Regions from separate parts of the Streptomyces sp. NPDC092370 genome, predicted to be linked through region 2. Evidence: riboswitches for the same ligand, from Rfam matches in the RefSeq annotation. Region 2 holds a riboswitch; the other holds the start of a gene.
The links. Region 2 has a riboswitch for cyclic di-AMP ahead of ACIQHQ_RS06960 (LysM peptidoglycan-binding domain-containing M23 family metallopeptidase). Riboswitches for the same ligand answer to the same signal wherever they lie in the genome.
Positions count from the first base shown of each region.

Region 1 (4,203 bases), on a different contig from region 2:
CGACTGCGCGCGCAGCACCGACTCGTACGTCTCGTAGCCCTTCTCCACGTCGATGACGTAGGTGGCGTGCTCCGCGGCCGCGTACCGGACGAACAGCCGCTGTTCGGCCTCCAGATTGTCGAAGGCGAAGCTCGACACCGAACAGGCCCTCAGCAGTTCGCCCGTCTCCAGGTTCAGCCCCGGCCGCAGAATCGCGCCCTGCGCGTCCGAGACGCCGAGACCGATCGCCCGGCCCTGCCCCAACGGGCCCCGCTCATAGGGCAGGAAGCCGGCCGGCTCCGGCCCCTCGTACACCACGGCGACCCGGGCCCGCGGCCTGACCCGGCCGACGGCTTCGGTGAACTCCGGTTCCATGAAGGGGTTGCGCGGTGCCTCGGAGACCGCGCGCAGCGCACGCCAGCGCTCCCTCTCCCCTTCATCGAGCTCCCCGGGCCCAGCCACGCGAATGCGCCCACTGCTCAACCTGACCCCCCGATCAAGTCCCCCCTGGACACATGGAAGGTACCGCTCGATGCGGCCTCTCCGGTAGGTAGCGGAGCATGTTGTTGCCAACCGGTGCAGAGGCCTTCAACCGGGCAATCGGCGTCCGTCGGGCGATGAAACGAGGGGGCGCGTTGTCCGTATTCTCTGATCATGGCCGCACCCCTCGCACATTCACTCATCGCCACCGATCTGGACGGGACGCTGCTGCGCGGCGACGACACCCTCTCCGACCGGTCCCTCGCCGTGCTCGCGCGGGTGGCGGACGCCGGTGCCCAGCACCTCGTGGTGACGGGCCGGCCGGCGCCGAGAGTGCGGCCGCTCCTGGACGACCTCGGATGCAGGGGACTCGCGGTGTGCGGGCAGGGCGCGCAGGTGTACGACGCCGGCGCGGACCGGCTGCTGTGGTCCATCACCCTGGACCGGGAACTGGCCGAGACCGCCCTCGGCAAGATCGAGGCGGAGGTGGGGCAGGTGTACGCGGCGGTCGACCAGGACGGGGTCGACGGGCTCACGCTGATCGAGCCGGGTTATCTCATGCCGCACCCGACCCTGCCCGCGGTACGGGTCGACCGGCGCGACGACCTGTGGGGTGAGCCCATCAGCAAGGTGTTGCTGCGCCATCCGCACCTGTCGGACGACGAACTGGCGGCGACGGCCCGCTCGGTGATCGGCTCACTGGCGACGGTGACGATGTCGGGGCCCGGCACGGTGGAACTCCAGCCGTGCGGGATCACCAAGGCGACGGGCCTGGCGCTGGCCGCCGAGCATCTGGGGCTGCGGCCGGCGGACACCATCGCCTTCGGCGACATGCCCAACGACATCCCGATGTTCGACTGGGCCGGCCACGGTGTCGCGATGGCCAACGCCCATCCCGAACTCAAGGCCGTGGCCGACGAGGTCACCCTGTCGAACGAGGACGACGGCGTCGCCGTCGTCCTCGAGCGACTGCTGGGCGGGACCGCTCAGTACGGGCCGTTGACGTTGTCGATCGAGCCGTAGCGGTCGGCCGCGTAGTTGCAGGCCGCGGTGATGTTGGCGACCGGGTCGAACGGGTCGAAGGGGGTGCCGGGGACGTGGTACGCGGCGAAGGTCGGGTCGATGACCTGGAGCAGACCCTTGGACGGGGTGCCCGCGGCGGCGTTCGAGTCCCAGTTGTTGATCGCCAGCGGGTTGCCCGACGACTCGCGCATGATGTTGCGGTGGATGCCGTCGTAGGACCCGGGGATCCCCTTCTGCGCCATGATGTCCAGCGCTTCGCGGATCCAGCCGTCGAGGTTGTTCGCGTAGGTCTTCGCGGACGCCTGGGTGGCCTGGGCGACGCCCGTGGCGGGCTTCGCGGCCGGCTTGGCCGGGGCGGACGACGGGGTCGCGGTCTTCTTCGCGGCGTGCGCCTTGGTGGTCTTCACCTTCAGCTTCAGACCCGGGTGGATCAGCTTCGGGTTGTCGCCGACGGCGGCGCGGTTGTCCTTGTAGAGCTGTTTCCAGCCGCCCGAGACGTCGTACGTGTCCGCGATGCGGGCGAGCGAGTCGCCCTTGGTCACGGTGTACGTGAGGGACTTGGCGGGCTGGACCGCCCGCGGCACGGACTGTACGGCGGCGGGTGTGCTCTGGGGCTCGGCGGCGCTCGCGTGTGTGGCGCCGAGGAGCGGGAGGGTGAGTGCGGCTCCGCCGGTGCCGGCGGCGATGAAGCCTCGGGTCAGCGGGTTGATTCTGGGGCGACGGTGCTTGCCTCGTCCGGGCATGGCGATATTCCTCTCCGGCGCCTGCGAGGTGAGCTGTCGGGTTCGGGCCGGGAGGTGCCCGGCCGCGTACGGCGCTGTGTGCCGTGCGCGGCTTCACCCCGAGCCGTGCCGCTGTGCGGACCGGCGACTTACCTGGGTCCCCCGCTCCTGCCCTGCGTGAGTGAGTCGGTTCCTGTGGGGAGTCCGGGCGGCGGCAGGATTAGGCGTCCGCCGGACAGGCCGGGAACGTATGCGAGAGCACATGTCGGGAACAAGCGCCTTGGTCACATATCACGCGGATGACCTTGGTCGGGGGTGTTTGGGCCGCTTGATCCTTTGCGGGAGCCAAGGGTCAACTGGCTTTCGGGGGAAGGGGGTACGGGTCGGTGCGAGGGCGGGAGAGAAAAGCGGAAGAAGTGATTCAACTCACTGATCACAAGTCGGCGGGGCGATTTCCACCAAGGGGAATTCACTTACCTAAAGCGGCAAATCGTGCATACTTCGGTACCCCTGGGTAAGTCGATAAATATCTGTTCTTATGGGTTGATCGAAAACATAGCGGGCGTGATCGGATACCACCCGGCCTGTAACCATGGGCGCTGGCGGTGATCGAAACGTGACCGGATACGCTGACTCGAGTGAGGACAGCGACCTATCGACAAACCGCGTAATCACCGGCAGACACAGCAGACAGGAGACCCCTCGTGACCGACGTCGGGCCGTTCGGGCTGAGCGTGCGGGACCAGGCTCTGGAAGCCGATGTCCAGGCCGGACTGACGGCTGTCGAGGAAGGCTTGCTCGAGGCCACCAAGAGTGAGGTGCCCTTCATCACGGAGGCCGCCCAGCACCTGGTGCGGGCCGGCGGCAAGCGGTTCCGTCCGCTGCTCGTGATGCTCTCCGCCCAGTTCGGTGACCGGCACGCACCCGGGATCGTGCCGTCGGCCGTCGTCGTGGAGCTGACCCACCTGGCCACGCTGTACCACGACGACGTCATGGACGAGGCCGCCGTGCGCCGGGGCGTCGCGAGCGCCAACACCCGCTGGGGCAACTCCGTCGCGGTCCTCACCGGCGACTTCCTCTTCGCCCGCGCCTCGCACATCCTGGCCGACCTCGGCCCGGAGGCCGTGCGGGTGCAGGCCGAGGCGTTCGAGCGCCTGGTGACCGGCCAGATCCTGGAGACGGCCGGACCGCAGGACGGCCGCGACCCCATCGAGCACTACCTGGACGTCCTGGGCGGCAAGACCGGCTCGCTGGTCGCCGTCTCGTGCCGCTTCGGCGCGATGATGTCCGGCGCCGACGAGACGGTCGTGCACGTGCTGACCCAGTACGGCGAGCGGCTCGGCGTCGCCTTCCAGCTCGCGGACGACGTCCTGGACATCGCCTCCGACTCCCACGAGTCCGGCAAGACCCCCGGCACCGACCTGCGCGAGGGCATCCCCACCCTGCCGGTGCTGCGGCTGCGCGAGCGGGCGGCCCGCCTCGGACTCGCCGAGGACATCGCCCTGTGTGAGCTGCTGGACTCCGACCTCACCGACGACGAACGGCACGCCGAGGCCCTGCGCCTGCTGCGGGCCCACCCGGCGCTGGAGCAGGCCCGGCGGGACACCGTGCGCTACGCCCAGGACGCCCGTTCGGCGCTGGCGCCCCTGAAGGAGTGCGCAGCGAAGACGGCGCTCCTGGAGCTGTGCGACGCGGTGGTGCACCGGGCCGGCTAGGGCCTCCTCTTCTCCCCGACCCCTACGGGTCGGGGGAGAAGACACCCGCCCGTGTCATACCCGAGCAGTACACGGAGTTGAGTCCGGGGTCTGACGTATCTCCCTGGCCGATTTGGTCAGATGGACACCACGGAAAACACCACTCCTCACCTGTTCGGGTGAGAATGGCGGCTCAGGGACGAGTGCGTGCACGACACGGACAGCCGCCGCCGATCACGGAGGTAGGGCACACATGGCACCGTACGCATCCGACGACAGCACGACCGCCGGGCAGGCCGACGAGC
Region 1 is NZ_JBIVQO010000008.1:157,913-162,115, forward strand. Features, by position in the region: gene ACIQHQ_RS24240 (GNAT family N-acetyltransferase) at 1-447, opposite strand, end outside; gene ACIQHQ_RS24245 (HAD family hydrolase) at 634-1,482, shown strand; gene ACIQHQ_RS24250 (transglycosylase SLT domain-containing protein) at 1,446-2,225, opposite strand; cyclic di-AMP (ydaO/yuaA leader) riboswitch at 2,231-2,406, opposite strand; gene ACIQHQ_RS24255 (polyprenyl synthetase family protein) at 2,909-3,919, shown strand; gene ACIQHQ_RS24260 (outer membrane lipoprotein carrier protein LolA) at 4,152-4,203, shown strand, end outside.
Region 1: it holds a riboswitch for cyclic di-AMP, as region 2 does, so the genes downstream of both, ACIQHQ_RS24250 (transglycosylase SLT domain-containing protein) here and ACIQHQ_RS06960 (LysM peptidoglycan-binding domain-containing M23 family metallopeptidase) in region 2, are expected to answer to the same signal.

Region 2 (4,203 bases):
GCCGGGCCGGATGATGTCGTTGCCCCCGGCGCAGAACGAGACGAGGTCCGGGGCCATGGCGATGGCCCGCGGAACCTGGTCCGCCACGATCTGGTCGAGGAGCTTTCCGCGTACGGCGAGATTGGTGTACTGGAAGTCGCCTTCGGGCCTGCGGTCGGCGAGCAGGACGGCGAACCGATCGGCCCAGCCGACGAACGCCCCGTCGGGGCCGGGATCACCCACGCCCTCGGTGAAGCTGTCCCCCACCGCTACGTACGACCCGATCACTGCTCTGCTGTCACTCTTCGAATCGTCTGCCACAGCAGTCCATGATTCACCTTCGAATGTGACCTACGCGACCGTAGGAAAGAGTTGACTGGCGGTGAGATAAGCCACTCCTCAAGGGTTCGCCAACTCCGGAATACACTGCTTGTCAGGGATGTTTCGGGGTGAGCCGCCAGACCCGGAATCCGCTGATACGGAAATGGCTCCAGACGGTCCGGAAGGCGAAGTGCCCGCTCGTGTACGGCTGCGGGTCGGTGTAACCGAAGACGGGTCGTCCGTTGTTCCACCATTGGACCGTGGAGCCATCGGAGACGATCCGGACCCGGTTCGGCTCGCCCGGCACCAGCAGCGGCTCCGTGTAGTCGAAGACCAGGGGGCGGACACCGGGTTGACCGACGTAACGGCGCAGCCGGGTCGTGGTGTTGTGGTTGGCGCCGTAGCCCGCGTAGTACGTCGTCAGGTGGTCGTACTCGTCGAGAGCCCCGGCGCGCGGTGTCGCGAAGAGATCGTCCGGGGAGCGGACGTCGGTCGCGTTCCAGAAGTTGTTGAGGTCCGAGACCCGGTCGTTCACCCCGCCCGCGGAGACCGGGGTCGCGGTGTATTCGAGCACGTACGGCCCTTCGAGCCGCTGTCTGAACCACACAGTCGCGCCGCTCGGCACGTCGATCTCCAGGGTGCCGCGGGAGGCGAAGACGGTGCCGCCGTCCTGGAGTTCGGTCACCCACTGCCCGAGACCGTGACAGAAGTCGTCGCGGGCGACGAGGCGGCGACGACGGGACGCGGCCCGCGCGCCGGCCGTCGGGGCGAGGGCCGCCAGGGCGGCTCCGGCGGCCAGGGCTCCGAACGCTCTGCGGGTGGTCGACACGGGACACAGCTCCTGGGGATCCACCGGGAAGACCGGGGAAAGCGCTTGCACACCGGACGGGATCACTCTGCCCCAACTCCCGTCGCCTGTCGATCCCTTGTCGCCCCTCGGGGGTGGTCGGCGAGCGCATACGCCGAAGGCCGGACCCGGGGATCGGGGTCCGGCCTTCGGTCGCGTGTCAGGCAGGTGGTCGTGCGGCCGGTCAGCCGACGGAGACGCCGTGCGAGCGCAGGAAGGCGACCGGGTCCACGTCCGAGCCGTAGTCCGGCGTGGTGCGGATCTCGAAGTGCAGGTGCGGTCCGGTCACGTTGCCGGTGGCGCCCGACAGGCCGACCTGCTGCCCGGCGGTCACGGTCTGGCCGGCCGAGACGGAGAGCTGGGACAGGTGGGCGTACTGGGCGTAGTAGCCGTCGGCGAGCTTGATGACGACCTGGTTGCCGTAGGCGCCGCCCCAGCCGGCGGAGACGACGGTGCCCGCGCCGACGGCCTTGAGGGAGGTGCCGGTCGGGACGACGAAGTCGACACCGGTGTGGTAGCCGCTGGACCACATGCTGCCGGACATGCGGTACGGGGTGCTGACGGTGGCACCGGCCACCGGGAGGGTGAAGCCACTGGAGTTGCTCTCGGCGGCGGGCTTGGCGGCGGCGGGCTTGGCGGCGGCCGGCTTCGCGGCGGTCTCCGCCTTCGGGGCCGACTCGGCGGCGGACGGCTTGGGGGCCGAGGCCTTCGGCGCGGACGGGGCCGAGACCTTCGGCGCACTCGCCGCCTTCTTGCCGATCGACAGCTTCAGGCCCGGGTGGATCAGCGACGGGTCGGAGCCGACGGCGTCACGGTTGTCCGCGTAGAGCTTCTTCCAGCCGCCGCTGACGTTCTGATCGTCGGCGATCTTCGCGAGGTAGTCGCCGGCCCTCACGGTGTACGTGCGGGCACCGGTGGCCTTTTCGGCGGCCTTCTTGTCGGCGGCCGGAGCCGACTGGACGGCCTTTTCCGGAGCCGACTGCGGGGTGGCGGCGTGGGCGCCGGCGGCCCCCATGAGCGGCAGGGCGAGAGCGGCCCCGCCCGTTCCGGCGACGGCGATGGAGCGGGTGAAACGCTGGGTCTTGGGACGGCGGTGCTTACCCTTCGCGGGCATGACGAATTCCTCTCCGTCGCCTGCGAGGTGAGCTGTCGGGTGCGGGCTGGAGATGCCCGGTCGCGCCGAGGTGCGACTTAACCCCAAGCCGTTCCGGGAACCGGAACAGGCGTCTTACCTGTGGGTCCCCCGCTCCTGCCGTACGTCGGGTCAGTGTGTGGGGCTCCGGGCGGCGGCAGGATTAGGCGTCCGTCCGGATGGGTGTGGAACGTAAGCGACCAAGACGCAATGGGACAAGCTTGCGGTTGCCCGTGACGGTGTTTGTCTCGACGCGCTGACGCAAGTGCCGTCACCGAGCGTGGATTACCGATCTCCCGCTTTCCTCAATGGCCCTTGCTGTTGTGGGAATTACGTGAACATGGCGACAACACATCGTCACGAATATGACGATGGTCACGCACCCCGACCTCATCCCCTTTACGATCGGGGCACGTTACCCCTTAGCGGACGGAACTCTCTATCCGGACAGAACGTCTACTTGCGCTCAAGGCGGACGACAGTGGCGTCGAAATCTCCGCTCAGGCCGACCCGCAGTCCGTGATGCAGCAGTACGGCCCCTCGGTAAACTTCGCCCGTTTCGAGGCATTCGTACACTGCTGTCGGGTCGAGGCCACGCAGCCGCAGCGCCGGTACCGGCTCACCGTAGTGCTGCGCCTGGAGCCAGGCGAGGACGACGGTCTCCTCACCGAGGACGTACTGCACGGCGCTCAGCCCGCCCTCCGGGGGCCGCAGCCGGTACAGGTCGCCGCGCTGCACCACGGGCCGGATCTCCTTGTAGAGCCCCACCCACCGCCCCGCCTCGGCGAGCTCCTCCGGTGTCCACTTCGTGAGGTCGCCGCCGACCCCGAGCACCCCGGCCATGGCGCTGACGAACCGGAACCGCAGGGAACTGGCCCGGTGGTTGAGCATGGCGTTCGGACTGTCGGTGACCCAGGCGGCCATGACCCGGGCCGGATGGAGCTGACTGAAGCCGTGCTGGATGGCGAGCCGGTCGAGGGGGTCGGTGTTGTCGGAGGTCCACACCTGGTCCGTACGGCTCAGCACGCCGAGGTCGATCCGGCCACCGCCGCCAGAGCAGGACTCGAAGGCCACGCCGGGGTGGGCGGCCCGCAGCCGGTCCAGCAGGGCGTACAGGCCGTGCACGTGGTCGACCCACAGCCGCTGCGGGTAGGGGTCGCCCGGCCACCCTGCGTCGGTGAAGCAGCGGTTGAAGTCCCACTTCACGTAGTCGACCGGCGCGCCGGAGAGGAGCCCGTCGAGCTGCTCCCACAGGTACTCCCGGACGTCCTCGCGAGCCAGATTGAGGACGAGCTGATTGCGGAACTCCGTCCGCTTCCGTCCTGGTTGGTACTGCACCCACTCGGGGTGCGCCCGGTACAGCTCGCTGTCCGGGTTGACCATCTCGGGCTCGACCCAGATGCCGAACCGCATGCCGAGGCCGTGCACGTGGTCGGCGAGCGGCTTCAGCCCGCCCGGGAAGCGGTCGGGGTTGGGGGTCCAGTCGCCGAGCCCGGCCCGGTCGCTGGTGCGCGCCCCGAACCAGCCGTCGTCGACCACGAACAGCTCGACGCCCAGGGCGGCGGCCCGCTCGGCGAGCGCCCGCTGCTGCTCCTCGGAGATGTCGAACTCGGTGGCCTCCCAGGAATTGAACAGCACCGGCCGGTCCTGCTCGGCGTCCGGGATCACATGCGCCCGCTGATAGGCGTGCCAGGCGCGGCTCGCCCCGCCGAAGCCACCGTCGCTCCAGAGCCCGGCGAAGACAGGGGTCGTGTACGACTCCCCCGTGCCGAGCATCAGCAGGCCGGAGTCGTCGTGGCCGGCCCCGCCGGTGATCTGCACGCGGGCGTCGGGGAGCTGGGCCACGGTGATGCGCCAGGAGCCGGACCAGCCGAGGGCGCAGCCGTAGACCTCGCCGTGCTCCTCGGTGGCGTCGGTGTCGAGG
Region 2 is NZ_JBIVQO010000002.1:73,563-77,765, forward strand. Features, by position in the region: gene ACIQHQ_RS06950 (SGNH/GDSL hydrolase family protein) at 1-267, opposite strand, end outside; gene ACIQHQ_RS06955 (DUF6250 domain-containing protein) at 413-1,129, opposite strand; gene ACIQHQ_RS06960 (LysM peptidoglycan-binding domain-containing M23 family metallopeptidase) at 1,332-2,261, opposite strand; cyclic di-AMP (ydaO/yuaA leader) riboswitch at 2,266-2,427, opposite strand; gene ACIQHQ_RS06965 (alpha-galactosidase) at 2,736-4,203, opposite strand, start outside.